Regions from separate parts of the Lactobacillus sp. 23-2 genome, predicted to be linked through region 2. Evidence: predicted binding sites of a transcription regulator. Region 2 holds the regulator's gene; each other region holds the start of a gene.
The links. The regulator Rex, encoded in region 2, represses fermentation and respiration genes when NADH is low (regulators of the CRP and FNR family bind a similar motif). The targets are predictions, from matches to a motif close to TTGTGAANTANTTCACAA.

Region 1: OCH80_RS08140 (DUF3427 domain-containing protein) is a predicted target of Rex. The motif match lies at 7,075-7,092, and genes of this name have one in related genera.
Region 3: OCH80_RS07740 (class II fumarate hydratase) is a predicted target of Rex. The motif match lies at 8,668-8,685, and genes of this name have one in related genera.

What each region holds. Positions count from the first base shown of each region.
Region 1 is NZ_JAOQBX010000024.1:11,675-21,685, reverse strand. It holds gene OCH80_RS08180 (DEAD/DEAH box helicase family protein) at 1-829, opposite strand, end outside; gene OCH80_RS08175 (Eco57I restriction-modification methylase domain-containing protein) at 829-1,812, opposite strand; gene OCH80_RS08170 (restriction endonuclease subunit M) at 1,814-2,737, opposite strand; tRNA gene OCH80_RS08165 (tRNA-Thr) at 3,106-3,178, opposite strand; gene OCH80_RS08160 (alpha-amylase family glycosyl hydrolase) at 3,276-4,553, opposite strand; gene OCH80_RS08155 (OFA family MFS transporter) at 4,864-6,093, shown strand; gene OCH80_RS08150 (helix-turn-helix domain-containing protein) at 6,242-6,673, shown strand; gene OCH80_RS08145 (hypothetical protein) at 6,693-7,016, opposite strand; gene OCH80_RS08140 (DUF3427 domain-containing protein) at 7,164-10,011, shown strand, end outside.
Region 2 is NZ_JAOQBX010000009.1:25,801-35,811, forward strand. It holds gene ruvB (Holliday junction branch migration DNA helicase RuvB) at 1-60, opposite strand, end outside; gene ruvA (Holliday junction branch migration protein RuvA) at 96-704, opposite strand; gene mutL (DNA mismatch repair endonuclease MutL) at 745-2,643, opposite strand; gene mutS (DNA mismatch repair protein MutS) at 2,651-5,230, opposite strand; gene groL (chaperonin GroEL) at 5,393-7,012, opposite strand; gene groES (co-chaperone GroES) at 7,034-7,318, opposite strand; gene OCH80_RS05130 (redox-sensing transcriptional repressor Rex) at 7,473-8,138, opposite strand; gene OCH80_RS05135 (ABC-F family ATP-binding cassette domain-containing protein) at 8,346-10,011, shown strand, end outside.
Region 3 is NZ_JAOQBX010000021.1:14,811-24,821, forward strand. It holds gene OCH80_RS07700 (type 1 glutamine amidotransferase) at 1-94, opposite strand, end outside; gene glpK (glycerol kinase GlpK) at 267-1,781, shown strand; gene OCH80_RS07710 (tyrosine-protein phosphatase) at 1,808-2,569, shown strand; gene OCH80_RS07715 (ATP-binding cassette domain-containing protein) at 2,923-4,503, shown strand; gene OCH80_RS07720 (tyrosine-protein phosphatase) at 4,616-5,386, shown strand; gene OCH80_RS07725 (O-acetyl-ADP-ribose deacetylase) at 5,387-5,887, shown strand; gene OCH80_RS07730 (cytochrome C5) at 5,933-6,841, opposite strand; gene OCH80_RS07735 (MFS transporter) at 7,085-8,323, opposite strand; gene OCH80_RS07740 (class II fumarate hydratase) at 8,759-10,011, shown strand, end outside.

The sequences.
Region 1 (10,011 bases), on a different contig from region 2:
TGATCAAGATATCCCATTCAGTGTGTGCTACCTCTTCCAGCTTTTCTTCGATTCCGCCAAAGTAGATCGACCGCTTCAAGTTTTGCAAGCTGACAAACTCAATACAGCCCAGGTCATCATCATCTGACTTGATGGCCTTCTGTACGTACTCATCACGGCTAAAAACGTACTTCTTGTCCTTGATACCGTCAACGACAGAAACGAACACGTAGCCAGACTGCGGTCCTAGGAAGGTCTCGTAGTCGCTGTACCAGCTGTTAGCGATGGCCGGACGGTTAGTGACGATAAGAACACTCTTTGCACCCATCTTCTTACAGAGATCATAGGCAGACAGCGTCTTCCCAAAACGTGGCTTGCAATTCCACAGGAACTGACCATCCTTGTGAGCGGCAAAGTAGCTTTTAGCCTTGTCAACCGCCTCAGCTTGTTCACTACGCAAGGTATACGGAATGACAGCATCTGACGGAACAGAAGTGGAAATTTCACCATGATTTTCTTGGAAATCTTTGAAGTAGTTCAGAGCAGGACCTGGATCAATGTGAAACCACTCTTTCCCCTTCTTCCGTTCAACACCTTCACGAGTTAAATACTTGTGGAAATCTTTATCATTAAAGGAATCGTAAGGTTCCGTTGTGAATTTTGCCAAACGGTGCCAGCGGACTTCATAGTCAACATCTGGTGTGTTCGTCTGCTCATGAACTCGTGTATCAACATCACGTTCAGTGTAGCCAATCTTAGTCCAACCATCATGTTTAGGAACATCCGGAGTCTGGTAAGCATATATTTGCGGAGCAACTTTAGCAGCAGTCTTTATTTTCACTCGAGCCATTATGCCATCTCCTTTTTCTTCATCATGTTGTTTATAAATTTTGACTCATCTTCACTTAATCCAAAATGGTAATACAACATTTCATCTGTCCAATGCTGATTTAAGTCAACAATAGGAACAAATTGAAATTTATCTTTCGATAAATTGATAGAAGAAATAGCTTGAAGAAGAAGAAATCTGAAAAATTTTGTACATACATAACTAGCAAAATTTTCAGCCTTATCTTTTGATAAAGAAGCGTACGCTACTAAATAAGAATCAGTACATACCTCTCCTGGTTGTAAAACTTTAACAGTAGAAATAACCGCAAATTTTCCATTCTTATCTGGCTCTCCAGCGTGCTCAGAAGTTATTCGACTAATGATAACTTTATATTTATCTATCAACTCTTCTCCCTTTGTTATAGAGTTAAATGAAACATAACCGTGACCGCCACTTGAATATACAAGACAATCATCATCTGATTCTTTTGCTTTATTCCCCCTAAAAGACGATGGCAAACCAAATGAATTACGAGAATCTACAGTTTCAGAAACTAGGCTAGGATTATCTTTTAGCACTTTATGAATAATATCAACTGATTCATTATATCTGACAAGAACTGGAAATTCAGATAAATCTCTATCAACAGTTGATTTCTTACCGTCATGAATATTAGTAAACTCACACGTATCAGATTTATTTAAGCTAGACCACAAAAAATAATTAACACCGCCACCAATACTAGCATTTGGAAAACAATCTTTCGCATTAACAAAATCAACAATTTTGACGAGATGGTGATCATTCAACATCTCTGCTCTGAATGAATCTAATCCCTTTCCCCCTGCAAACCACTTTGACGGAGTAATTAAATCTATAGCACGTGGATTAAGCTTCTTAGCTTCATCAAAAAAATCTTGATATACAGGAGTTGCACTTGCACCTGCTCCGCCATCACTAACTTGATAGGGCGGATTCCCAATTACATAGTCAAACTTCATTTTACATTCCTTCTTTCATCGAATTGTACTTTATGGCTTTATCACTTCGCCAATCTCTGATCTTACATTCCTCATCGGGTTGGTCATCTTCTTCTATCCCCGTATCTTCACCATATAAACCAAGTCCTAATTGCTCTGGCTCTCTAATTTTTCCGAATGGAACACAGCCAGTAAAGCCATCCATCTGCCAAAAATTCCAAGCAATGATATTTGCCCATTCGCAGATCTGCTTTTCACTTGTCTTACCGCCAAATCTCTGGTCTCTATACTCACACAAGCTGTCTAACACGTTGATTCTGGCAATGACCAGATTATCCCCTTGATATTCATAACCGTAAGAGGCTTGTAGCGCCTTAGTGCTCCATTTAATCCATTCTTCTTCAGTTTCTGTGTTTTCCGATACAACTCTTAATTTTCTATCCAGAAATCCAACTCTTTCCTTAATTGGAATTTCTTCACCCGTTGCCGGATCATATCTGCTTACAACGAAAGGAGCCTCACCACAGGTTATTTCTAGTCTTCGTAATCTAATGTAGTCCTGCCAGCTCTGTCCTTCGGAAAATTGAATTTTCTCTTCGTTAGTAGTCCAGCTATGGTCCTCATTTTCAACGTTAAAGACTGCTTTACGTCCAAACCAATCTTCATCACAAAAATTGTTCATCTGGTTAACAATCCAGCTGGGGGTAAATACTTCCGCCTTTGTTTTTGTCCGTTCCGCTTTCTCCTCAACGCTCTTTTCAACCCGAGGCTGGAGCGAGATGATCTTCAATGTTTTCTCGGTAACCCTGGTCTTGGCGTCTATCGGATACATATTGTAGATGTCAGTGGCAAAAATTATATTCTTTTTAGTCGTCTTGTCTTTTAGCAGAATGTTTAAAGCGATCTCTACTGGATATGAGTCTAAATCGATCAGTTTCGTTCCCATATCTGTCCTTTCTGAATCATGATCTGCCCCTAAAAAGCAGTCTTCATAATATCTATTTTATCGTACTTTGTAAGTCCAAACTCACAAATATATAATTGACTCTATTTAAAGACTTCAGCACACACAAGCACACAGTTTTAGCCTATAGAAATGCTAATTTATCAAGGTTTGTAAGGTACTTTGTTCCGAAATTCAGCACAATTTTTGCCTTTGAGTTTACCCCAGTGTGCTGATCGTGTGTCAATATCTTTTCATATCAAAGTATTTCAAACCGTCTCAAAGTTGTTCAAAACAGTAAAAAAGCCTATCACCACGGGCTTGATTAGCCTTAGATAATAGACTTTTTTACAGTTGTTTAATACTCTTAGTGCCAATTATTGGAATCGAACCAACGACCTTCTCTTTACGAGGGAGATGCTCTACCAACTGAGCTAAATTGGCATTTCAACTCTTTTATTGTAGCAAACTATCAGCTTTTGTCAAAAAGTTTTCGCCAATTTTTATAAATCTTGCGTCTCTCCCTCGTTTTTCGGCTAAATTATTTCTGCAGGATCGTAATTTCACCAACCCGCATGATCCCAGAATAGACCTGCACTTCACTGCCATCGTACAAGTTCTTGTAGATGCCTTCTGGCAATTCGGTGGCAATCGCCTGCTTCTTGCCCGTCGTATTGAAAATCCCCAGCAGCTTTTCTTCACCTAAGCTGTGGACGGCTTCCAAGACGCCGGCACGGACTTCTTTGGCCTCATAGCCGCCCTTGGCCATGATCGGCAGCTGCTTGATCGCATGCATCCGCTGCATCAACGCCGTCAAGTCAGGGCCGCTGGTCCAGTCAACCGGATCCTTGTCAAACAGGGTCACATGGTGGGCATCCCCCTTTTCCTCTCCGTTGTAGATCAGCATGGCTCCCTTCATAAAGTAGACAAAAGCCGTCATCGCCCGCAAAGCCGCAGGATCAGCAATCATCCCATGCGCCCGCAATACGTCGTGGTTCTCCAGGAAGTGGGCCTTGACGTAGTTCTCTGGGTAGATTCCTTCTTGCCGATTAAGGCCAGCCAGGTAGTCGCTCAGGTCCTTTTGCCCCAAAAGCGCTGCCCGCAGGTCCGCGTAGATGTCATAGTCATAAGTCAGGTCGAAGGCTTGGTAGAGCTCTGAATCTGACCCGCCAACTGCCCCCTGGCTTCTCAAGAAGCGGATGAAGCCCGGGTCGCCGGATTCCGCCAGCCAGATTGCACCTGGCCGCACCTTGGCCACTTCTGCTCTGGCATACTTCCAAAAGTCGACCGGCACCATCGGCGCCACGTCGCAACGGAAGCCGTCCACGTACTTGGCCCACATGGCCAAAGTCTCCGCCTGGTACTTCCATAAGTCCTTGTGACTGTAGTCCAGGTCGATGACGTCGCTCCAGTCCCCGACCCGGTTGCCAAAGCTCCCGTCTTGCTTGTGGTAGAACCAGTCCGGATGCTCCTTGGCCAAGACCGAGTCAGGCGAGGTGTGGTTGTAGACGCAGTCGATGATGATCTTCATCCCCTTGGCATGCACGTCCTGGCACAAGCGCTTGAAGTCTTCCATGGTCCCATACTCTGGATTGATGGCCCGGTAGTCGGCGATCGCGTATGGCGACCCTAAGCTGCCTTTGCGCTTTTCCTTGCCTGACGGCTGGATTGGCAGCAGCCAGATGATGTCCGTCCCTAAGGCCTTGATCCGGTCCAAGTCCCGCCGGACGCCTTCAAAATTGCCTTCTGCTGAATAGTCGCGCACGAAAATGCTGTAAATAGTCTTGTTTCGCAAGTCGATCTTGGTATCTTTAGCCATTTTTTCCTCCTTGCCCGCTTGGGCTGCTTATCACTGCTTCTATCTTACTCCTTTTTCGCAAAGCGCTTTCAATTTTATTATCATGTTAGCGGTAACGAGTTTGCTGGCCAAAGGCAGAACCTTATTAAAAAAAGTCCCCTAGATTTAGTAGTATAGGTAGCGATTACATCACAATATCTTGAAAATTCACCCTTGTTAGCTGCTGGCAAGCATGGTATCCTTAACGCATCGAATGATATTGACCCTATTTAAGAATATTGTTCGTGTTTTGTCTAAAAGTCCAAAGAATTTTAAGGAGAATATCTTAACAATGAAGACTAATCGTTACATTGTTGCTTTGGCGGGGGTCATGCTGCATCTGATGATCGGCTCAGTATACGCTTGGAGCGTCTACACGAAGCCGATCGCGGCACAGACCGGCTGGAGCGAATCATCAGTTGCTTTTGCATTTAGTTTGGCCATCTTCTTCCTAGGGATGTCCGCGGCCTTTATGGGCCGCTTGGTTGAAAAGTTCGGTCCAACCCTGACCGGGACCGTTTCCGCGATTCTTTACGGGAGCGGGATCGCCTTGACTGGCGTGGCCGTTCACAGCCAACAGCTCTGGCTCTTGTACCTGTCATACGGCGTTATCGCTGGCTTGGGCCTGGGTGCCGGCTACGTTACTCCGATCTCAACCATCATCAAGTGGTTCCCAGACCGGCGCGGCCTGGCAACTGGCCTGGCCATCATGGGCTTCGGCTTTGCCGCCCTTTTGACCAGCCCAATCGCCCAATCCCTGATGTCCAGCGTTGGCCTGTCCAACACCTTCTACATCTTGGGGCTGGCCTACTTCCTGGTCATGATCGTTTCTGCCCAGTTCATCAAGCGGCCAACTGCCAGTGACCTGGCACAGTTCAAGAAGGAAGACAAGGAAGCCGTTTCCTTGACTGGCGGTCTGCAGATGACGGCCAACCAAGCTTTGAAGACCAAGACCTTCTACTTGCTCTGGTTCATGTTCTTCATCAGCATCACCTGCGGGATCTCCCTGGTTTCTGCCGCTTCACCAATGGCTCAGGAACTGACTGGAATGAGCGTTTCTACCGCGGCCGTCATGGTCGGCATCATCGGCCTCTTCAACGGCTTTGGCCGTCTGGTCTGGGCTACTCTGTCCGACTACATTGGCCGGCCACTGACCTACAGCCTGATCTTTGTCGTTGACATGGCCATGTTCGTGATCTTGATCTTCACCCACTCACCATTCATCTTCGCGGCTGCCCTCAGCCTGCTGATGTCCTGCTACGGGGCTGGCTTCTCAGTTATCCCGGCCTACCTGGGCGACGTCTTCGGGACCAAGGAACTGGGTGCCATCCACGGGTCAATCCTGACTGCCTGGGCTGCTGCCGGCATGGTTGGGCCACTTCTGCTCTCCTTCACTCACGAAGTCCTGAAGAGCTACTACGTTACTTTAGCCGCCTTTATCATCTTGGCTGGTCTGGCCTTGGGCGTTTCCGTCCTGGTTCAGCGCGAATTCGCCAAGCTGACTGACGCGGTTGAAGACTAAACTTAATTTCTGAATCTTAACAGCTTTTGCTCAGATAGCCTTGCTCCATGGATCTGTTGGTCCATGGAGTTTTTTTGCTAAAAAAAGGCGCTATTTAATGTTTAGAACTATAATTGAAGAAGAGAAATGGTTAAAGGGAGGGAAAATCATGAGGCTTCCGGACAAGCTGCGCGACCTGCGCAAGAAACATGGCTTAAGCCAAAAAGAATTAGCCGACAAAATCGGTGCCAGCAGCTTTGAAGTGGTCGGCTGGGAAAACGGCGAAAGCGTGCCTGATATTTCCTATATTGCCAAGCTGGCCGACCTGTACGGCGTTTCGCCTGACTTCCTGCTCAAAGACGACAAGCAGGAAGGGCAGACCATTGAAGCCGACGAAGAGCAGGACCAGCCAAAGAAAAAGGCGGCTGATCCTAAGCGCTTGGGCAAGATCAACAGCATCTACTGGACCATCGTCATCGCGGTCTACTTCTTGGTCAGCATCGCTAGCGGCCGCTGGACCAGCAGCTGGAGCATCCTGCTCTTGGGCGGCGCCATCTGGCTGATCGCGGCCGGCTTTCACTGGGTCAATTCGACTAAATAATTAAGGAGCTGCTTCTTAATCAGAAGCCAGCTCCTTTTGCTTTGCTATATATTATATTGTTGGATGCCATGATGTAGAAGGTCAGCAGGGCCATGACAATAATGGCAATTGCCAAAGCCAAGACGGCAGCCGCGATGAAATTGAGGCCATGCTTGCTAAAAGTCATCAGCAAAATGTCAGACAGGAACATCCCCGCAAAACATGTGATCCAAGCCGCTGCATTTGCATAGCCAAGATGCGAGAGCAACAGAATCACTGGCAACGATCCAGTCAGACAAACTACGATCGTCCAATATATCTTGGGCGGATACATATGAGACAAGCGATCCCGTATTTTCTTCATTTTTCCATTTTCTCCTTAGTAAAAATCTCATCCTGTTACATCTAGATTATAGGCTTTTTTGTGAAAATGGTAACAAAAAGTCAAATTTATTTTTTGCCCCTGAACCTGATACAATTAAGGCAAAATACTTCAGAAAGCAGGGAAAGCATGCTGAAAGACGGCCTCTATGAACAAATCATCAACCAAGAAATCCTGAACCAACTGGCGCGGCTGGACCAAGACCACTACCAGATCAGTCTGGAAAAGCTGGACGCTGACGACGCCCGCAAGCTCTTGACCATCTACCTGTCCCAGGTCATCCGGTCAGGCCTGCACTATCTGCGCGACAGCTTCAAGTCCGGTCAGGACAAGGAAGCCCTCTTGGCCCAGATCCGCCTGGCCAATTCGGTCGTTGACCAGGTTGCCCAGCATACCAAGGAGGCTGACTACCAGGACCTGCAGATCCTGGAAAAAGGCGAGGTCCTGACCGCGATCTACCATAAGATGACCCAGGCCCAAAAGATCAGCCCGGTCCGGCCAAAGACCTCTTTAGTGGAGAATGCCCTCTTTACCGGGAGCAAGAACGAGCCCAGCATGCTCAGCGAGCTCAAAAAGGAGATTGCCTCTTCCGACCAGGTCGACCTCCTGGTTTCTTTTATCAAATGGACCGCGATCCGGCCGCTGTTGGGCGACCTGCGGACTTTTTGCGCTAATAAAGACCACCGCTTGCGGGTGATCGCCACGACCTATACCCAGGCCACCGACTACAAGGCGATCCTGATTCTCAGCCAGCTGCCCAATACGACGGTCAAGATCAACTACGAGACCCAGCACGCCCGCCTGCACGCCAAGTCCTACCTGTTTAAGCGGGAAACCGGCTTTTCTACGGCTTATATCGGCTCTTCCAACCTCTCCAATGCTGCCCTGACTACGGGTCTTGAATGGAACGTCAAGGTGACTGAGCAGGAGTCCTTTGACATCGTCAACAAGTTCGCCGTTTCTTTTGAAAGCTACTGGAACGACCCCACTTTTGAAACTTTTGACCCCGAAGATGAAAGATGCCGGCAGAAATTGCACGCGGAACTGGACAAGCACGTCCCAACTAATTTCCACCTGGAAAGCAGCATCCGTCCCTACAGCTACCAGCAGCAGATCCTGGACCAGCTGCAGGCTGAACGGGAAGTCTATGGCCATTATAAGAATCTGCTCGTGGCCGCCACTGGGGTGGGAAAGACCGTCATCGCGGCCTTTGACTTCAAACGCTATTTGGAAAAGCATCCCGAAGCCCGCCTCCTCTTCGTTGCCCACCGGCAGGAAATCCTGGAACAGAGCCGGCAGCAGTTCCGCGAGGTCCTCAACGACTTCAATTTTGGCCAGCTCTTCGTCGGCCAGTACAAGCCTGACTCTGTCGACCAGCTCTTTACCTCAATCCAGTCCTTCAACTCCGGCAAAATGGCCGACCTTTTGCCAAGCGACTACTACGACTTCATCATCGTCGATGAGTTCCACCACGCGGCCGCCAAGTCCTACCAGCAATTGCTCAGCCACTTTCAGCCCAAGATCCTGCTAGGCCTGACCGCCACCCCGGACCGGATGGACGGGCAGGACATTTTGCAGTACTTCGATGGGCGCGTCGCCGCCGAAATGCTGCTGGGCGAGGCCATCGACCGCCAGCTGCTCTGCCCCTTCCAGTATTTTGGAGTCACCGACAGCGTCGACTACTCCAAGCTCAAGTGGAGCCGGGGCCAGTATGAGGTCAGCGAGCTGGAAAACGTCTATACCGCTGACGACGCCCGGGCCAAGCTGGTCCTCAAGAACGTCCAGCGCTATTGCAATGACCTGGGCGAGGTCAAGGGACTGGGCTTTTGCGTCAGCGTCAAGCACGCCGAATTCATGGCCGACCGCTTCAACCAAGCCGGCATCAAGTCCGTGGCCCTGTCCGGGCAAAGCAGCCAGATCGACCGCCACCAAGCCAAAAGCGACCTGACCGCGGGCAAGCTCAAGTTTATTTTTGTCGTGGACCTGTACAACGAAGGGGTGGACATCCCCTGCGTCAATACCATCCTCTTCCTGCGGCCAACCCAGAGCCCGACAGTCTTCCTCCAGCAGCTGGGCCGGGGCTTGCGGCTCAGCCCGGGCAAGGACTGCCTGACGGTCCTGGACTTTATCGGCCAGGCCAACCGCCATTACAGCTACCAGGCCAAGTTCCGGGCCTTGACTGGCCCGGGCCGGTCCCTGCGCCGGGAGATCAGCGATGACTTCCCTCACCTGCCAGCCGCCTGCTACCTGGAGCTGGAGCCTGAAGCCAAGCGCTACATCCTTGACAACTTGAAGCAAAACGCCGCCAACAAGCTGGGCTTGACCCAGCGGGTACAGACTTTTACGCAGGACACGGGCGAAGAGCTGACCCTGGCCAACTTCCTGGAGGCCTACGATTTGAGCCTGTATGACTTTTACCAAAGCAGCGGCTCGCGCTCGCTCTTCCGTTTGAAGAAGTGGGCCGGGCTGATCAAGGACGACCGGGACGTGGACAACCAGGTCTACCAGAAGTTCAGCAGCTTTTTCCATATTGACTCCAAGAAGCTGCTGGACTACTGGCTGAATTACCTGGAAATGCCAAAGGAGCCGGCCAGCGAGAATGAGCGCTTGATGCTGGGGATGCTCTACTACAGCTTCTACAAGAAGAAGCCCGCCCAGATGGGCTTTAAGGACCTGCATGAGGGAATCGCGGCCTTCTTAAAGGAAGATTTCGTCAAAGCTGAGCTGCTGGAAGTTCTCCGCTACCGGCAAAAGCAGCTGAAGCTCCTGCCGCGGGACAATGAGTATCCCTTCACCTGTCCTTTGGAAGTCCACTGCCGCTACAATATCAACCAGATCATGGCGGCTTTTGACTACTTCAACCAGGACCAGTCCCCGGAATTCCGGGAAGGGGTCAAGTATTTCGCGGACAAAAAAACGGATATCTTCCTGATCAACCTGAACAAGAGCGAAAAAGACTTCTCCCCGTCAACCATGT
Region 2 (10,011 bases):
TTCCATCGCTTCTTCCCCTGGACCCGCGGTCTCCTGGGAAGTGATGTGTTCATCCGTCATTCAATCTCTCCTTTTCCTACTGCGCTAATTGCCAGCTAGGCCTTCTTCAAAAGCAGGGCCAGACCCTTTCTGGTGTAGTCGTCAGCCGACAGGCCAGTCAGCTTGGCCAATTTAGGCGTGATCCGGTCAAGCTCTTTTTGGGTGTAGCCCAAAGCCGCCAAGGCCAGCAAGGCATCGTGCAGCTCGGGCGTGACCGCTTCAGCTGCTTTTGGCTGGTCTTCATACTCATTGAAGAGGTTCTCGCCAACATATGCCCCCATCTTGCCCTTTAAGTCCAGGACGATTTGGGAGGCCGTCTTCTTGCCAATGCCCGGGAAGCGGGTCAGATACTTGACTTCCCCGTTCTCAATCGCTGATGCCAAGGCGCCGTTGTCTTGGGCCGCCATAATGGCCAAAGCCGACTTGGGCCCAATGCCGGAAACCTGGTTGAGCTTCATAAACAAGCCCTTGTCCTGCTGGCTGCGAAAGCCATACAGGGTAATGCCGGTGTCGCGGACGACCTGCTCGACCCATACCCGGGCCTTGTCGCCTTCATGGTAAGCGTAAGGAACGGGACTGTAGATCTTATAGCCAATTCCGCCCGCTTCCAGGACGATATAGCCAGGCGTGATCAGGGTCACGACTCCATCAAAATATTCATACATCTGCTTTTATCCTCAGTCTTTAATCTGCTTTGTCTCTGCTTTACTTGTTGAACAGCTTGCGCAGGTCATTGGCACTCAGGCGCACGACCGCGGTTCTGCCGCTGGCGTCCTGGTAAGGATTTGAGGCCTTGCGCAGGGCAGCGAGCAGCTGGCTGGCCTCGGCATTGGTCAAATTGACCCGCCGGCCCGCGTTGATTTCAGCTGCCTGGGCGGCAATCGCCTTCAGCAGCTTCTCCCCGGTCATCTGCCGGCCATTCAAGAAGATGTCCAGCAAGCCGCGGACTTCGCTTTCCAGATCGCCAGTCAGCCAGGTTGGATAAGTCCGCATGACCAGGGAATTTTGCCCGAAGTCTTCCAGGTGCAGGCCGATCTTGTCCAGCAGCGGCAAGGCATCCAGCAGGCGCTCGTAGTCCAGGCTGCCAAAATCAAAGACCAAGGGCTCCAGCAGCCCTTGCTGGTAGTTGGTCTCCTGGGTCAGGCTGCCCATGATCTCGTCATAATCCAAGCGCCGGCGGGCAGCCAGCTGGTCAACCAGATACAAGTCGCCTTCATGGGCGGCCACTAGACAGCCATTGATCTGCCCCAGCAGCGTCAAGGCCGGCATATTGTTGGCCAGAACCTTGTCCGCGGGAGCGATGACTGCTTCCCCGCTGACGTCCTCTTCAAAAGGCTTAAGCTGCTGCTGGGCCAACACGTTGGCGTCCCAGGTCTTGGTCAGGACATACTGGTCGTCTTCTCTGACCTGGTTTAAATCAACGTATTCGGCTTTTCGCGCCTTGACCGCTTTTTTCTCCGGCGCTGGCACTTTAGCCGGCTCGCTGACTGCCAGGTCATCCTGCAAGGAAAAGGTGTCCGGCCGCCGGGTATCGACTACCTTTTGGTTCAGGTTGAATTCCAGCTGCTCTTGCTGGGTGGAATTTTTGTACGGAGTCAGGCGGAAAAGGGGATCCTCCTCCCCTGCCAGCAAGGCGTCAGTCACCGCGCTCGTCAGCAGACGGCTGAGTTCCTTTTCCTTGGACAAGCGGACCTCTTCCTTGGTCGGGTGGACGTTGACGTCGACCAAGAGCGGATCGGCCTCAATCGCGACGACCGCGATCGGGTACTTCTTGCCGGAAAGCTTGGTCCCGTAGCCGTCCAGCAGGGCTGAGGCCAGGGCATAGTTCTTAATGTAGCGGCCATTCAGCAGAATGGAGATAAAGTTCCGGCTGGATCTGGACAATTCCGGCTTGGAAACCAGGCCGTAAACCGTGAAGTCGGGGTCTTCGCTTTCAATCTTGACCATCTGCTCAGCAACTTTGCGCCCGTAAATGTTGGCCACATCCTGCTGGAGGTTGCCGTTGCCGGAAGTGCGCAAAAGCACCTTGCCTTCGCTGGTCAAAGTCAGGCTGATTTCAGGGTGGCCCAAGGCGATCCGGTTGACGATGTCGACAATCTTCATGAGCTCCGTTCTGGGGCTCTTCAAGTACTTCAATCTGGCTGGCGTATTGTAAAACAGGTCGCGGACCGTAATCTTGCTCCCCTTGGCGCTGCCCGCGTCTTCTTGGAAAGTCTTGGCCCCGCCGGCAAAGCCGGCTCTGGTGCCCAATTGTCCGTCCGTTGACGTCAGAATCTCCACGTGGGCAACGGCGGCAATTGAGGCCAGGGCTTCGCCTCTAAAGCCCAAGGTCGCGATATTGAACAGGTCATGCTCATTGGCAATCTTGCTGGTGGCGTGGCGCATAAAAGCCAAGTCAATCTGGTCAGGCGCGATCCCTGTCCCGTTGTCCTGGACGGCGACTTCCAATAGTCCGGACTTCTTGACTTCCACCCTGATCCGCGTGGCTTGGGCATCGATGGCGTTTTCCACCAGCTCCTTGACCACGCTGGCCGGCCGCTCGATGACTTCGCCGGCCGCAATCTGGTTGGTCAGGTTTTCGGATAGTTCATGAATCTTGGCCATAGTCTGCTCAGCCCTCATCCTTTAATTTCTTCTGCCAGTCAGCCACCAGCTGCATGACTTCCAGCGGGGTCTGCTCATTCAAGTCCACCTGGCTGATCTCATCCAGCAGATCCTGGCGGCTTTCCGCCAGTGGATCCGGCTCGCTGACCTCTGGAGCTGGGGCAAACAGGCTCAGCTGCTCAGCCACTGGCTCATTGATCTCCCCTGCTCCTTGGGCCTCCAGGCGTTTAAGCATGGTAGAGGCGTCCCGCAGCACCTTCTTGGGCAGACCAGCCAGCTTGGCCACGTGAATCCCGTAAGACTGGTCGGCTGGGCCGGGCAGGATCTTGTGCAGGAAGATCAGCTTGCCATTTTCTTCCGTGGCCCCAACGTGAATGTTCTTCAAGTGCGGCAAAGTCTGGTCCAGGTCGGTCAGCTCATGGTAGTGGGTGGCAAACAGGGTCTTGGCCCCAACCTTGTCATGCAGGTACTTGATGATCGCGCCGGCCAGGGCCATCCCGTCGTAAGTGGCGGTCCCGCGGCCAATTTCGTCAAACAGGATCAAGGACCTTGGCGTCGCGCGCTGCAAGGCTTCATTGGCCTCGCTCATTTCAACCATAAAGGTGCTCTTGCCGGAATACAGGTCGTCAGCGGCACCAATTCTGGTAAAGATCTGGTCAAAAATCGGCAATTGGGCCGAATCAGCCGGCACGAAGGAGCCGACTTGGGCCATAATGGCAATCAAAGCGGCTTGGCGCATGTAGGTGCTCTTGCCGGACATGTTCGGGCCGGTAATCAAGTAGATGCTGGTATCCTCATCCATCTCCAGGTCGTTGGGGATATAGTTGCCGGCGCCCAGAACGTTTTCAACGACCGGGTGGCGGCCGTTCTTGACTTCAAGGTCCTGCCGGTCCACGAAGACTGGCCGGCAGTAGTTCTTCTCTTCTGCTACCTTGGCAAAAGCCACGCAGACGTCCAAAGCAGCCAGCTGGCGGCCCAAGGTCTGCAGCTGCGGAATATGCTGCTTGATCGCGTCGCGCAGCTGAACGAACAATTCATGCTCCAGGTCCGTTGACCGGCTTTCCGCTTCCAGGATCAGGCTTTCATGCTCCTTCAATTCCGGCGTGATGTAGCGCTCGGCGTTGGTCAGGGTCTGCTTTCTCGTGTAGCGGTCTTGCGGCACCTTGGAGACGTTGCCCTTGGAGACTTGGATGAAGTAGCCAAAGACCCGGTTGTAGCCGATCTTCAAGTTGTCGATGCCGGTCCGCTGCCGCTCAGCCAGCTCTTCTTGGGCCAGCCACTGCTTGCCGCCGTTCATGACCTCACGGTACTTGTCCAGCTCCTCGCTGACGCCGGCCTTGATAATGCCGCCATCAGTGCTGGAAACCGGCGGGTCATCGACGATCGTGTTCTGAATGGTCTCCGCGATTTCACCCAAAGGATCGATTGCCTGCCCATAGCTGGCCAAGACCTCATTGCCTGACTCGCTCAAGGCCTGGAGAATGGCCGGGACGGCATTTAAGGTCCGGGACAGCTGCAGCAATTCGCGCGGGTTGACGCTGCCAAAAGCAATCCGCCCGCTGAGCCGCTCCAGGTCATAGACGCCCTTCAAGGCATCGACGATATTTTCCCGGCTGAAGTATTCATCCAGCAGGGCCTGGACCAAGTCTTGCCGGCGCTTGATCTTCTCTTGGCTCAAGAGCGGCCGGCTCAGCCACTGCTTAAGCAGGCGGCCGCCCATGGCGGTACTGGTCTTATCCAGGACCCAGAACAAGGAGCCCTGCTTTTTGCCGGTCGTGGCTGACTCGGTCAATTCCAGATTCCGCTGGACGGTGTTGGACATCTGCAGGTACTGGCCGACTTCAAAGCTTTCAGCTGCCTGCAAATGGGCCAGGCTCCGCTTCTGGGTTGCCAAAAGGTAGACCACTAGCTGCCTGGTCGCGGCTCTTTCCAGGGAGTCGGTCAGATTCTGCTCAGCATAAGAAATTTCAGCATGCTCCCCAGCAAGCTCTGCCGGCACGGAGATGGTAATGTTGGACTTTTGCAGGCTTTCGCGTTCATCCTGCTTCATCTGCCCGTCAAAAACCACTTCCCTGGTTCTTAAGGACAGGAGCTCATTGAAAACCTCAGCGAACCGCTTGACGTGGGTGGCAAAAATCTCCCCCGTGGACAAGTCGCTGTAAGCCAGGCCATAGCCGCTCTTCTTGGCAATGACGCTGGTCAAGTAGTTGGCTTCTGCCCCGTCTTCCGGGCCTGAAGCCATGCGCGTCCCAGGCGTGACCAGCTGGATAATCCCCCGCTTGACCATTCCCTGGGCCTTCTTGGGGTCTTCCAGCTGCTCACAGATCGCCACCTTGTAGCCCTTTTCGACCAGGGTGTTGACGTAGGAGTCAACGGCCATGTGCGGCACCCCAGCCATTGGGATCGGATTGGCTGACTTATTGGACCGGTGGGTCAGGGTCAGCTCCAGAATCTGCGAGCCCTTGACCGCGTCGTCTTCATACAATTCGTAAAAGTCCCCGACCCGGTAGAAGAGAAAGGCATCCGGGTACTGTTCCTTGATTTTGTAGTATTGCTCCATCATTGGAGTCGTGGCTTTCTTTGGCATTAAAGATCTCCCTCACGTAATTCAGTTGCCTTCTATTATACATTATTTTTCCAAACAAACGTTTATCCCGCCAACAGCAAATCCAAAAACGACAAAAAGAGCCTAGCCCAGGGCTAAGCTCTTCTTGCAGTAATTCTTTGTCTTGTTGTCTTTTCAGTCAGTTTACATCATCCCTGGTTGAGCGCCAGCGGCAGGAGCTTCTGGCTTGTCTTCTGGGATTTCAGCCACGACAGCTTCAGTGGTCAAAAGCAGGCTGGCAATTGAAGCAGCGTTTTGCAAAGCTGAACGGGTAACCTTGGTTGGGTCGATGATCCCTTCGTCAATCATGTTGACGTATTCGTCATTTGCAGCGTTGTAGCCGACTTCTGGGTCAACGTGACGCAGGTGTTCAACGACGACTGAGCCGTCCTTGCCGGCGTTTTGGGCAATTTGACGAACAGGAGCGGTCAAAGCCTTCAAAACGATGTTGATCCCGGTTTGTTCGTCTGGGGTCTCACCCTTGACTTCGCTTACGGCCTTTTCAACGTTGACCAAAGCAGTACCACCACCGGCTACGTAGCCTTCGTCAACGGCCGCGCGGGTAGCGTTCAAGGCGTCTTCAACCCGGTAGCGGCGTTCCTTCAATTCAGTTTCAGTTGCGGCACCAACGTGAATGACTGCTACACCGCCGACCAATTTAGCCAAGCGTTCTTGCAGCTTCTTCTTGTCGAAGTCGGAAGTAGTAACTTCGATTTGCTTTCTAATGGTGTCAACGCGTTCTTGGATGGCTTCCTTTGAGCCTGAGCCGTCAACGATCGTGGTTGAGTCCTTAGTAACCGTTACGCGGCGGGCTTGACCCAATTGTTCAAGCTTGGTGTCCTTGAGTTCCAGGCCAAGGTCGTCTGAGATGACCGTACCGCCAGTCAAGGCAGCGATGTCAGCCAGTTGTTCCTTGCGGCGGTCGCCAAAGCCAGGAGCCTTAACGGCAACGACGTTGAAGGTCCCGCGGATCTTGTTCAAGACCAAGGTTGGCAAAGCTTCGCCAGTTACGTCGTCAGCAATGATCAAGAGGGCACGGCCTTGTTGAACGATGCCTTGCAGCAATGGCAGAATGTCTTGGACATTGGAGATCTTCTTGTCAGTAATCAAGATGTATGGGTTTTCCAAGTCGGCTTCCATCTTGTCGTTGTCAGTTACCATGTATTGTGACAGGTAGCCGCGGTCGAATTGCATCCCTTCAACGACGCTCAATTCAGTTTCAATCCCGCGGGAGTCTTCGATGGTGATGACGCCGTCGTTGCCGACCTTTTCCATGGCGTCAGCGATCAGGTTGCCGACTTCGCTTGAAGCACTTGAAATAGAAGCAACTTGGGCAATTTGGTCCCGGCTGGAAACTTCGTGGCTGTTCTTGTGCAATTCGTCTACGGCAGCCTTGGTGGCCTTTTCAATCCCGCGGCGGATGCCAACTGGGTTAGCCCCGGCAACGACGTTCTTCATGCCTTCTTGAACGATTGCTTGGGTCAAAACCGTAGCCGTCGTCGTACCGTCACCGGCGATGTCGTTGGTCTTTGAAGCAGCTTCCGCAACCAGCTTGGCGCCCATGTTTTCGTAGTGGTCTTTCAATTCAATGGCCTTGGCGATGGTTACGCCGTCATTGGTGATGGTTGGGTTGCCGTAGCTTTGTTCCAAAACTACGTTTCTGCCCTTAGGCCCCAAAGTGGTCTTAACCGTGTTGGCCAGCTTGTCAACCCCGTTTAAAAGTGAACGTCTTGCGTCTTCTGAAAACTTAATGTCTTTTGCCATCTTTTATCTGCACTCCTTAAATTACTTAACGATTGCCAAAATGTCTTTTTCGTGCAATACCAAGTATTCTTGGCCTTCATACTTAACCTTGGTGCCAGAGTACTTGTCGTATACGACTTCATCGCCCTCTTGGACGGTCATAGGAAGCTTGCTGCCGTTTTCAGCATAAGCGCCAGCACCTACGGCAACAACCTTGCCTTGGGTTGGCTTTTCCTTAGCGTTGGAAGCAAGTACGATGCCACCAACGGTTTGTTCTTCTTCTTTCTTAACTTCAACGATCACGCGATCTCCAATTGGTTGTAACACGTTTGTCCCTCCTGAAATAATAGTCTTAATCAAAGTGTTTAGCACTCTTGTTTTCCAAGTGCTAACTTACAAGTATGATAATAAGCCCTTTTTGCAAAGAATGCAAGAAAAAAATAGCACTTTTTAGCTTCGAGTGCTAAAAAGTGTCATTTGCCTATTTATTTTGCTCATTTTCAGCCTGTTTTTCGGCCAGCTGGTCGGAGTCAAGGAAGTAGATCAAAGTCTGCAGCTCCGTAGCCAGGTCCACGTTCTGGACCCGCACGCCGCTTGGCGCAGACAAACGGATCGGGGTAAAGTTCATGATCCCCTTGATGCCAGCTTCAATCATTTCATCCGCCGTCTTTTGAGCCGTGGACTGGGGAACGGTCAGGATCGCGATGCGGATCTGCTGGTCAGCAATCTGCTTCTTCATTTCCTCCATGGAGTAGACCGGCACGCCCTGCATGATCTTGCCGGTAATCTCGGGGTTGATGTCGAAGGCACAGGAAATTCTGATATTGTTGCTGCGCTTGAAGTTGTAGTTCAACAGGGCATGGCCCAGATTGCCGACCCCGACCAGGGCCACGTTGGTCAAGGTGTCCTGGTTCAGAATCTTCTTGAAAAAGCTCAGCAGGTTCTTGACGTCATAGCCATAGCCCCGCTTGCCCAAGGCCCCAAAGTAGGAAAAGTCGCGCCGAATGGAGGCGCTGTCTACCTGCACTGCTTCCGCCAGTTCAGTTGAGGAAACCTTGTCTTTGCCTTCATCATTTAAGAGCAGCAAGTAGCGGTAGTAGAGCGGCAAGCGTTTTGCCGTAGCCTTGGGAATCTTAATTTTGCTCATAAAAAGCCTCCCATTTCATTTGTCTTGTGAATGTGAATCTCTAATCAATCACTTATTATAATAATAGTTTTTCCCGTCAGTTGACAAGATGCAATTTCACAATATTTGCTTTTACGCAAAAAATAGGACTTTTTTCACAAAATAAAATTCAATCTTTTTCCTTTATAATCCTACTGTATGATAGAATGTGACAAGGTGAAAAAAGATATGATAATTGCACAAGGACATGACTTGGAGCAGCGCTTTGGCGCGACTCCATTATTCAGCAACGTAAACTTTACAATTGAAAACAACGCCCGGATCGGCCTGGTCGGCCCCAACGGGGTCGGCAAGACCACCCTGCTCAAGATCATGACCGGCAAGCAGGAAGCGACCCACGGCGAATTTACGGTCAACAAGGGAATTGAGCTGGGCTATATTGCCCAGGAGCACGACTTTGACGAGTCAAAGTCCATCTGGGATGAAATGATTACGGTCTTCCAGCCCCTGATTGACCAAGGCAAGCAGCTGGAGCAGCTGCAGTACGCGGTCGCTGACCATCCAGAAGACCAGGACCTGCTCAAGAAGCTTGACCAGGCCCAATTCAGTTTTGAACAAGCCGGCGGATATACCTACCAAGCCGAAATGAAGTCCATGCTCAACGGCTTCAACTTCCCGCAGGCTGCTTGGCAAAAGCAGATTGCCAGCCTGTCTGGCGGGGAAAAGACCCGCTTGAGCTTCGTCAAGCTCCTGCTTAAGAAGCCGCCCTTGCTGCTTTTGGACGAACCGACCAACTACCTGGACCTGGACACCCTGGACTGGCTGGAAGCCTTCTTGAAGAACTATCCCGGCGCCATCGTCACGGTCTCCCACGACCAGTACTTCCTGGACCACCTGGCCACGCAGATCTTTGAGCTGAACCACGGGGCTTTGACCATTTTCAAGGGCAACTACAGCCAATACCTGGCCCAGCGCGAGCTGCGCGACCAGCAGCAGGAAGCCGCCTTTGAGAAGCAGCAGGAGGAAATCAAGCGCCAGGAAGAGTTCATTCAAAAGAACATCGTCAGAGCCTCCACGACCAAGCAGGCCCAAAGCCGCCGCAAGGCCCTGGAGAAGATGGACCTGATTGACCCGCCTAAGCATTCCGGCAAGGTCCGGATCAGCTTCAAGAGCGCCAGACCATCCGGCAAGGAGGTCTTGATTCTCAAGGACCTGACCATCGGCTACCCTGACAAGGTGATGCTGCGCGACATCGACTTCCAGATCAACAAGGGCGACCGGGTCGCGGTGATTGGGCCCAACGGGATTGGCAAGTCCACCCTGCTGAAGACGGTCGTCAAGCAGCTAGAGCCAAAAGGCGGCTCCATCAAGTACGGGGCCAGCCTGGACATTGGCTACTATGACCAGGAACTGCAGGGGCTGGACTACTCCAAGACGGTCATCGACACCATCTGGGACAAGCACCGGGACATGGATGAAAAAGATATCCGCTCCATCCTGGCCTCCTTCCTGTTCACGGCCAAGGACATCGACAAGAAGGTCAGCCAGCTTTCCGGCGGGCAAAGAGCCCGGCTGACCTTGACCGTCCTGTCAATGGAGCACGACAACTTCCTTTTGATGGACGAGCCAACCAACCACTTGGACATCGAGGCCAAGGAAGTCCTGGAGAAGGCGCTGGCCAGCTATGACGGCACCCTCCTCTTCGTCTCCCACGACCGCTACTTTATCAACCAGCTGGCCAACAAGATCGTTGCTGTCCGGGACGGCCACGCCAAGATCTATGAGGGCAACTACTCCTACTATCTGGATGAGAAGGCCAAGCAGGCCCAAGCCGAAGCAGAAAAGGCGCCAGCAGCCCCCCAGTCGCCGGTCAAGACCAGCGACAGCAAGCTCT
Region 3 (10,011 bases), on a different contig from region 2:
AGAGGAAGCGGAGGATCTTCACGTCGCCGGAGTCGCCGTAAGTGTTCATCAAGTCTTCATAAAGGTAGGCGATTTGGATAATGTTTTCTGCCATCGGTAGTCTCCCTTTTCTAAGTCATTGCATTTAGTATAAACTAATCATCAAAAAATAGGTAACATTGGCGCTTTTTTAGGCAAATCGCAAACATTCGCCGTGAAATATTCTTGCCTTTCAGCCAAAGTAGTCTAGACTTGAATGGTAAGCGTTTTCGATGAGGAGGACAAAAATGGCAGATAAATACATATTGGCGATCGATGAAGGAACGACTTCAACCCGGGCCATCATCTATGACCACCAAGGCCGGCAGGTGGCTTCAGCGGCCCGCGAGTTCCCCCAATACTTTCCGGAGCCGGGCTGGGTTGAGCACAAGGCTGAAGAAATCTGGAACGCCGTGCAGATCACGGTTTCCACGGCCTTGATCAATTCCGCCATCCGTCCCGACCAGATTGCCGGGATCGGGATTAGCAACCAGCGGGAGACGACCGTGATCTGGGACAAGGCCACTGGCCGGCCAATCTACAACGCCGTCGTCTGGCAGTCCCGCCAAAGCACGGCCCTGGCCGAGCAGCTCAAGCGGGAGGGCTATGGGGAAATGATCCGCAAGAAGACTGGCTTGATCATCGACCCTTACTTCTCCGCGACCAAGATCCGCTGGATTCTGGACCGGGTGCCTGGTGCCCAGGAGCGGGCTGAGAAAGGCGAGCTCTTGTTTGGGACCATCGATACCTGGCTGGCCTGGAAATTGACCAATGGGGCCGTGCACGTCACCGACTCCACCAACGCCAGCCGGACCATGCTCTTCAACATTCATGACCTGGACTGGGATCAGGACATTCTGGACTTGCTGAAGATTCCGCGGGTCATGCTGCCGGAAGTGAAGTCCAACTCCGAAGTCTACGGGGAGACCAACCCTTACCAGTTCTTTGGCGGGCGGGTGCCGATTTCCGGCATGGCTGGGGACCAGCAGGCCGCCTTGTTTGGCCAGCTGGCTCTTAAGCCCGGCATGGTCAAGAACACCTACGGGACCGGGTCATTCATCGTGATGAATACAGGCAGCGAGCCCGCCGAGTCCAACAACAACCTGCTGACGACCGTTGGCTACGTGCTCAATGGCCAGGTGACTTATGCCCTGGAGGGGTCGGTTTTCGTATCCGGCTCAGCGATCCAGTGGCTGCGCGACTCAATGAAGCTGATCAAGAACGCGCCGGATTCAGAGGCAGCCGCCTTAGCCTCAAAGGATGAAAACGAGGTCTACGTGGTACCGGCCTTTACGGGTCTGGGCGCGCCATACTGGGACGCGGAAGCCCGCGGGGCAGTTTTTGGCATTACCCGCGGGACCAGCGACAAGGACCTGGTCAAGGCCACCCTGCAGTCTTTGGCCTACCAGACCCGGGACGTGGTCGACACCATGCAAAAAGATGCCGGGATCAAGATTCCGGCCTTGCGGGTGGACGGCGGTGCATCCAACAATGCCTACCTGCTCCAGTTCCAGGCCGACCTGCTGGGTGTCAAGATCGAAAGAGCCAAGGACTTGGAAACGACGGGCCTGGGCGTGGCCTTTTTGGCCGGCTTGGCCGTTGGCTACTGGGATGACCTGGCCAGCCTGCAGAAGATTGCCCAGATCGGGGCAGCCTTTGAGCCGAAGATGGGACAGGCTGAAAGCGACCGCCTCTACGCCGGCTGGCAGCGGGCCGTTTTGGCCACCCGGGTCTTTGCCCACGGAAATCAGGATTTTGATTAGCTTTTTGGGACAATGAGGTGACAGAAATGCAGACAAAGCGGATCGTCAAGCTGGAGGCTGGCTACAACTGCCGGGATTTGGGCGGCTACCGGACTAAGGACGGCCGCCGGGTCCAGTGGGGGCGGCTTTACCGGTCAGGATCCTTGAGTCATTTGACCAAGGCCGACCAGGCTGAGCTGGCCCGCCGCCGGATCGTGGTGGACTGCGACCTGCGCTCCAGACATGAGCAGGACAGCTACCCGGACCAGATTTGGCCGGGAGCCAGGGTGATCGATACCCACTTTTACAGTGAGGCCGGGGATGAAGAGGAAGAAGCCGAGGCGGCTTGGGCCAAATATTCCGGCAAGGTTCCGCGCTTGTCCTACCTGGCCATGGTCTACCAGCAGAACCTCCTGGCTCCTAGAACTGGCCTGGTGATGCGGAAAATTTTTCAGGAGCTGCTGGCTTTGAAAGATGATGAGGCCCTGATCTACCACTGCTCTATGGGCAAGGACCGGACGGGGATGGTCAGCGTGATTGTCTTGATGGCCTTAGGGCTGGATGACCGGGAAATCATGCGTGACTACCTGTTCAGCCGGTCTTATAGCCGGGACTGGAATGAGGCTGATGAAAATGACCGGCTGGGCCGGCAGATTGCCAAGATGAACCAGACCCAGGTCAGCCAGAGCTCTTTTTATGGAATTACGGAAACCATCCGGCAGATGTGGGGCGGCTTTGACCGCTATTTCACCAGCCTGGGCTTTGACAGGCGTGACCTGGAGCGGCTGCGGGACAAGTTCTTGGAGTAAAGGCAAAAATAAATGGCGTTATTTTATGAGGAGCTCTGCAATAGAGCGACGCCTTAAAACGTTCATCGAGGTTAGATGAGCGTTTTTTTGTGTTTAAGATCTGTGTTATCCGTTTCCGAAGACTGTCTGATGAAAGACCGGCCGAAAAATGCCTTTGATGACAGTGCTTCGGCAGGATTCTTTCATTTTGCGTTAATCAGCATCAGAACTTGTCACGTTTAGTTGCTCTGCAGATAGGCTTTCTTAAAATGAAAGTTTTTTAAAGAAAAGATGAGAACGGTGCTGGCTTGTGGTATACTGCATTATATTCATTGAACAAAAGAAAAAATAAACAAAAAATTGGAGGAAGTTAAATGAAAATCGGAGAACTTGTTAGGCAAAACAGGCTGCGATTTACATTTGCAGTTGCTTTGGAAGTTTTTGGTCAGTTATGCGTAGCAAGTGGGAACTATGTAATTGGCCTTATACTGGACTTACTGGTTAAGGGAGAGACTAGAAAATTCTATCTTGTTTTAGCTGTGTTTTTCGTATTGTATATTGGTGGATATGTCTTCGTCTGTTTTGCGGAGTATTTATATATCGTACAAACTCAAGAATATGTTCACCAGCTTAGAATAAAAACAGTTAATTATTATTATCAAAATCCTGAAACTGTTGCTGAAATGCAAAATCATTTGACGAATGACTTTCAGATGTTATTTGACAACTTTGCTCGGCCACTGTTCATTTTCTTCGACTCTGCTTTAGCTGTCGTATTTTCAGCATACGCGCTAGTCACGATGCATTGGATTTTGTTAGTTACCACTGTGTTGTTGTCGGTTATGTTTTTGTACCTTCCAAGTATTTTTTCAAAAAAATACCAAGAAAGAACGATGCATTTTTCCAATGTGAACGCAACTTATCTAACAACCATAAAGAACTGGTTAGGCGGGCTAGCGGAACTTCAGCGCTATGATGCAAGACGCAAGTTGGTTGAGGTACTGGAAAAGCAATCCAATAAATTAGAGGGATCACTAGTTAAGCGGCAAATCAGCGTAACTGAAATTAATTTTGTCAATGCCTTCATGAGCATCTTCTGTCAAGTTGCATTAGACGTTGTAACTGGAACGTTGATTTCTGCTGGAATAATATCCATCGGGAAACTTATTGCGGTTGGCCAATTTTCTAGTATGATCTTTAACAGTCTGGTTGTGCTGTCTAATTACCTTGAACAAATCAAGTCAACCAAACCATTGAATGAAAAGACAGCTGCTGCCTTAGCTGATCCACCTAAGGATGTCAATGCAGATGAAGAATTGGCTTCCTTTGACCATTTGTGTGCTGCCGGCTTGTCATTTGCTTATGATCACGGGGAGACGATCAATTACCCCGATTTGAAGATCAAGGCTGGCGAAAAAGTGCTGTTGACCGGCGACAGCGGTACCGGGAAGTCGACCCTGCTTAAGATTTTGGCAGGCGAATTGCAGGCAACGACTGGAAAAATCGTGTTCTATGATCATGACGGGCATGAGATCAAGGTGTCGCCGCAAGCACTGCACTATGTGCCGCAAGATCCGGTTTTATTCCCAGCATCGATCGCGGACAACGTCACCATGTTCAAGCCAGAATTTGACGGTCAAGTGGACGAATACCTCCAAAAAGTCGACTTGTCCAAAGACATTGCCAAGTTCCCTAAAGGAAAAGAAACCATTATAAACGTTGAGAAGCAAAACGTTTCTGGCGGGCAGAGGCAAAAGATCGTTTTAGCCCGTGCCGAGCTCAACCGAAGCAGCTTCATTTTGATCGACGAAGCAACCGCGTCGGTTGATCGCGACAGCACGAAGCGGATCCTGCGCAACCTGCTCGATTGCAAGGCGACCATCGTCTTCATTGGACACAATTTTACTGACGAGATGGTCAACATGTTTGACAGACAGATTGTGCTGACGAAATAACCCATATCACTCTGGCTTTGGCTGGAGTGATTTTTTTGCCAAAAATAGCCTGAAAAACTAAAATAAAAGGGAAGTCAACAGCTGCTGGAATTTAGGAAAAGAGGGATGCAGGATGACGCGGCAAAGAGTGATTGAATTAGACCAGCCGGTCAATTTCCGGGACTTGGGCGGCTACACGGGATTAAACGGGCGTCAGGTCAAGTGGGGCAAGATCTACCGGTCGGCTGCCTTAAACGAGATGTCGACGCGCGACATGGCAACCCTCTGCAAGCTGCATATCACGGTAGACTGCGACTTGCGGACCAGCCGTGAGCAGCGGGCTTATCCAGACTTGCTTTGGCCAGGTGCCCGGCTGGTCAGCGTTGGTCTTTACGCTGAGGGGGAGCGGTTTGAAGAAAAACATGCGCTCCTGCGCTTCTTTCACCATATTCCCGTTTTTGACGACTATCTGCCCAGCATCTACCAGCGGGTTCTGTTGAACAGCCATTCAGAAGAAGCAATTGCCAAGGTGTTTAAAGAGCTTCTGCGCCTGCCTGAGGATCAGGCCTTGGTCTATCACTGCGCGGCCGGAAAGGACCGGACCGGCGTTATCAGCGTGATGATCCTGATGGCCTTGGGCGTTGATGATGACACGATCGCCCGGGATTATATGCTCACGGATGAACTCTATGACTTCTCTTGGAAGAAGCAGCACCCAACCAATGAAAAGCTGTCCCAGATCATCGCTAAGATGAACGTCACTAGAGGGGAAGGTCCAGCGATTAAGGGGATTACGGAGACCATCCGCCAGGGCTGGGGCAGCTTTGATAAATTTTGGGTCAAGCGCCTGGGTCTTTCTAAGACCGAGCTGGCTAAATTTAGAAAAATGTATCTGGAGGATTAAATGAGCTTAGAAATTTGGCAAGGTGACATTACCAGTCTCAAGGTTGACGCGATCGTCAACGCGGCCAACAAGGAATTGCGTGGAGGAGGCGGCGTCGACGGAGCCATCCACCGGGCCGCTGGGCCAAAGCTGGATCCAGCCTGCCGGGCCTTGGGGGGATGCGAGACGGGCGAGGCCAAGATCACGCCCGGCTTTGACCTGCCGGCCAAGTACGTCATTCATACGGTTGGGCCCATCTATAGCGGCTCACACAGCGACCCGCTCCTTTTGGCAGCCTGCTACCGGAACAGCCTGCGGGTGGCTCAGGAAAACGGCTTGCATTCGGTGGCTTTTTCCGCGATTTCAACCGGGGTCTATGGCTATCCTTTGGGCGCGGCCAGCAAGATTGCCTTCACGGAGGTCCGCAAGTGGCTTAGAGACCACAAGGATTATGACCTGCGGGTGATCATGGTGGCCTATGATGCCCGGACTTACGCCCTATACCAGAAGCTTTTAGGGTAAACGAAAAACAGCTCCAGGAATTTGGAGCTGTTTTTTGGTGCTGGCTTAAAATTCGTCCCGCTTGATTTCCCGGTAGATCGCCAGGATGAAGACGAAGATGGCGGAAACGATGGCCGGGAAGACCATCCCGCCGACTTGGACCGCGTTGTTGGCGGCAATTTGGGACATTTGGTTCTCAATCGCGTACTGGACGACCCACTTCTTCATCAGGTAGGGAGTCATCATAAATGACGCCGCGGAGATGAGGGAGAAGATGGTCATCACGTGCCGGGAATACGGCTCTCTGAAGAACTGGGACAGGACGCAGAAGGCGGGGGCGATCATCAAGAGGAAGATCCAGAGGATGATCATCGTGCCGGCGCTGGAGTTCATCATTTGCGAGCTGTTGGTAGCGTAGCGGTAGGTCCCCCAAAGCGAGCCCCCGGTCAGGGAGTTGAACAGGCTCAGGAAGTAAGAGCCTTGCTGGCCGTAAGTTCCGTGGCTGTTCAAGACGCCCTGGATCAGGGTCAGGCTGTCCGTGGTCCCCGCGGAGGCAAAGTTGACGCTGACGATCTGGCGCATGTAGGCGGCCAGGAACATGACCGTAGAGCCCAGCAACTGCAGGGCCTTGATCATGCTCAGCTTTCTGGAGGCCTTGAGCTTGAATTCCAGGCTCAGCACCCGGTTTGGGTGGTGGGAGCGGCCAATGATAAGGATGCCGATGATGGTCAAGCCGATGATCAGTCCGAGACCGATCCACCACTTGGCCAGGACGCAAAACAAGGCCAGGCTCAGCATAATGACTGAGACGTAAGGCCGGTCAGCGAAAATCTGCCAAAAATTCAGACGGATCTTCTGCTCGCTCCGGGAAGCCCCGTCAGCGTCCAAGCGGGGAACCGCCTTGATGTCTGCCTGCCGCGTCTGGGAGGCGCGTTCTTGTCTTTCTTGGTACTGTCTGCGCGACATTCGTGCCATATAAACTCATCCTTTCGTGCTCACAATCGTACCACAACTTAGCTTGCACGGGCTGATTTTTTGCAGCTTTTTATAAAAACTATAAGTTGTCTTGAGTCATCCGGGCAAAACTTAGTTTAGCATGTTCGCGGCTCATGGTCGCTGATTTTGCTGGGCAGCGTTGCATAGTTTCTACTGCCTCACTAAAGGCGATTGCACAAAAACCACTCATCCGAGTCAGATGAGTGGTTGACATTGGTCAGGTTAATGGCTGACGCTCTTTTTTTGAAAAATCAGCACCAAGACAAAATTGATGAGCAAGGTGGCACCGGTGACCCAGAAGACCGTCGCGTAGTCGAAGATGCCGGAGATCCCAGAGCCCAGCAGGGAACCGATGACCGAGCCCATGGCCTGGAAGGACTGATTATAGGAAAAAATCCGGCCAAAAGATTCAGGCGGCGTGTTCAAAGTCAGAACGGTCTGCGCGGCGGGCATCATCCCCGCGCTGGCCATCCCCAGCAAAAAGCGCCAAGCGGCCAGGGCCCACGGGGAGTGGGTGATGGCCATCGGCACGAAGAGCAGGGCGCCGGCCAGTAGCCCCAGGCGCAAAATCTTCAGCGGTCCAATCTGGTCCATCTTATGGCCAATATACGATGATGCGGCCAAGGTCCCCAGACCTGGCGTCGCGGCCACGACCCCGGCAATAAAGGCAATATTCTGCGCGCCTAGCATCATGGATTTGACATATAAGGAAACGATCGGGTCGATAGACATGTTGGCGGATTGAACCAGCATAGTAGTCACGAACATGACGATAATCAGCTGCAGGTTGGGCAAAGTGGCCATAATGTCCTTCATCGGCCGCATTTCTGCCTTTTTTACTGGCTTGAAGTCTTCATGAACGAACAGCAATGTTGCCAAAAAGACCATCGCCATCAAAAAGCCGGTAATAAAGAAAGGAACCCGGTAGCCCCAGGCTCCGCCCAGCAGGTTGCCAAAGAAGCTGGACAAGGCCCCGCCCAGGATTGGCCCGATCAGGTTGCCCGCGGTGCTGGCGGTCATCATCTGACTCATGACCCAGCCGCTCTTGCGGTGGGGCGTCTCGCCGGCCATCAGCGCCGTGGCGTTGTTGATGTAGCCGGAAAAGCAGCCTTGAATGGCCCGCATGAGCACGATATAGCCGGCGTTCATGGCCAGACCGGTCAAAGAAATGGTCAAGGCCATCACGCCGGAAGCCCGCAGGCACATCAGCTTGCGGCCCTTGCGGTCGGCTAGGGAGCCCCAGATGGGTGACATAATGGCTTGGGTGATAAAGGTCACGGCAAAAGCCAGGCCGGAATACATGCTGATCTCGAATTTGCTGTAGTGGCCCAGATCAGCGATGAACAACGACACGAACGGCATGGTCATGGAATAGCCCATCCCCGTGATCAAGTTCCCCAGCCACAAGGTGGCAAAAGCCTTGTGCCAGCCGTCGGGCAGTTTTTCTAACTTATCTTGCAATTTATTCTCTCCAATCAAGAAATCTAAGTTTTAGTTTATCACTAAAGTCAATCTATTGAATTTGTTTTTTTAATAAAAAGCTCCAGATGAAAGCAAGCGGCACTTATAAAAAAGAGTCCAGCTAAAGTGGGAGGTTCAAATGAACATTTCACAAGTTACCTTTTTCATTAATTTGCCAAAAACAGGCAAAGAAAAACCGCCTGCTGGTCTTTCCCAAAAATATTGAAATCAATATTAAGCGCTTACTTCAATTTGGAAGATTTTGCATTTTACTAAAAATGACCGAACAATGGGAAAATTAAAAAACTGAGCTTAGTTAAAATTTTTGAAATTCTAGATAAAAATTGTGTGTTTTTTAACAAAATTAAAAAAGGCCGTTATATAATGCAATTAACAAAAGCAATGTTTAAAGTTCGTTTGTAAGGAGAAACAGAGATGTCAGAACAAGAATACCGCATTGAATCAGACACGATTGGTGAAGTGAAGATCCCTAAGGATGCTCTTTGGGGCCCACAGACTGAAAGAAGCCGCAACAACTTCCCATCAGGTGAATTGATGCCTTTGGCCATCATCCGCGCCTTCCTGCACTTGAAGAAGGCTGCTGCTGAATCAAACGTTGAAGTTGGCGATGAGCCTGTTGAAAAGGGGCAAGCCATCGAAGAAGCCATCGACCAATTGCTGGCCCTTGATGACGAAAGCCTGCGCAAGGACTTCCCATTGCACGTTTTGCAAACCGGCTCAGGCACCCAAACCAACATGAACGTCAACGAAGTCGTCGCCAACCTGGCCAACAAGCTGCACCCAGGCTTGAACATCCTGCCTAACGACGACGTCAACCGCGGCCAAAGTTCAAACGACACCTACCCAACGGCCATGAACATCGTTGCCGTTGAAGCCATCGACAAGCTGGAACCAGCCATCCAGCACCTGATCGACGAGCTCAAGGTTAAGCAGAACAAGTACTGGAAGACGGTCAAGGTCGGCCGCACCCACCTGCAAGACGCGACTCCTTTGACTTTTGGCCAAGAAGTCTCCGGCTACATCTCAGCCTTGAAGCATGACCTGGCCTACATCCAAGAATTGAAGCCAAGCCTTTACGAGTTGGCGATCGGCGGGACGGCTGTCGGGACTGGCTTGAACGCTGCTCCTGGGATGACTGAAGCCATCGCCGGCAAGCTGTCCAAGGTCTACGGGCACGAATTCAAGGTTGAAACCAACAAGTTCTGGGGCCTGGCTCACCACTCAGCTTTGAGCGTCATGCACGGGGCTTTGAAGACCTTGGCCAATGACATGTTCAAGATCGCCCAAGACATCCGCTTCCTGGCTTCCGGTCCACGTGCCGGCTACGGCGAACTCAACATCCCTGCCAACGAACCAGGCTCATCAATCATGCCAGGCAAGGTCAACCCGACCCAGGCTGAAGCCGTAACCATGGCGGTTGCCCGCGTCTTGGGCAACGATGTGACCATCAACTTCGCGGCCAGTCAAGGCAACTTTGAAATGAACGTCTTCAAGACGGTCATGATCGCTGCCTTTCTGGAATCAGCTGACATTCTGACTGGCACCATTACTGGCTTTGCCGACAAGATGATCCACGGCTTGACCGTCAACGAGCAGCGCATGGATGATCTCCTTGAAAACTCATTGATGACGGTAACTGCCTTGTCACCAAAGATTGGCTACCACGA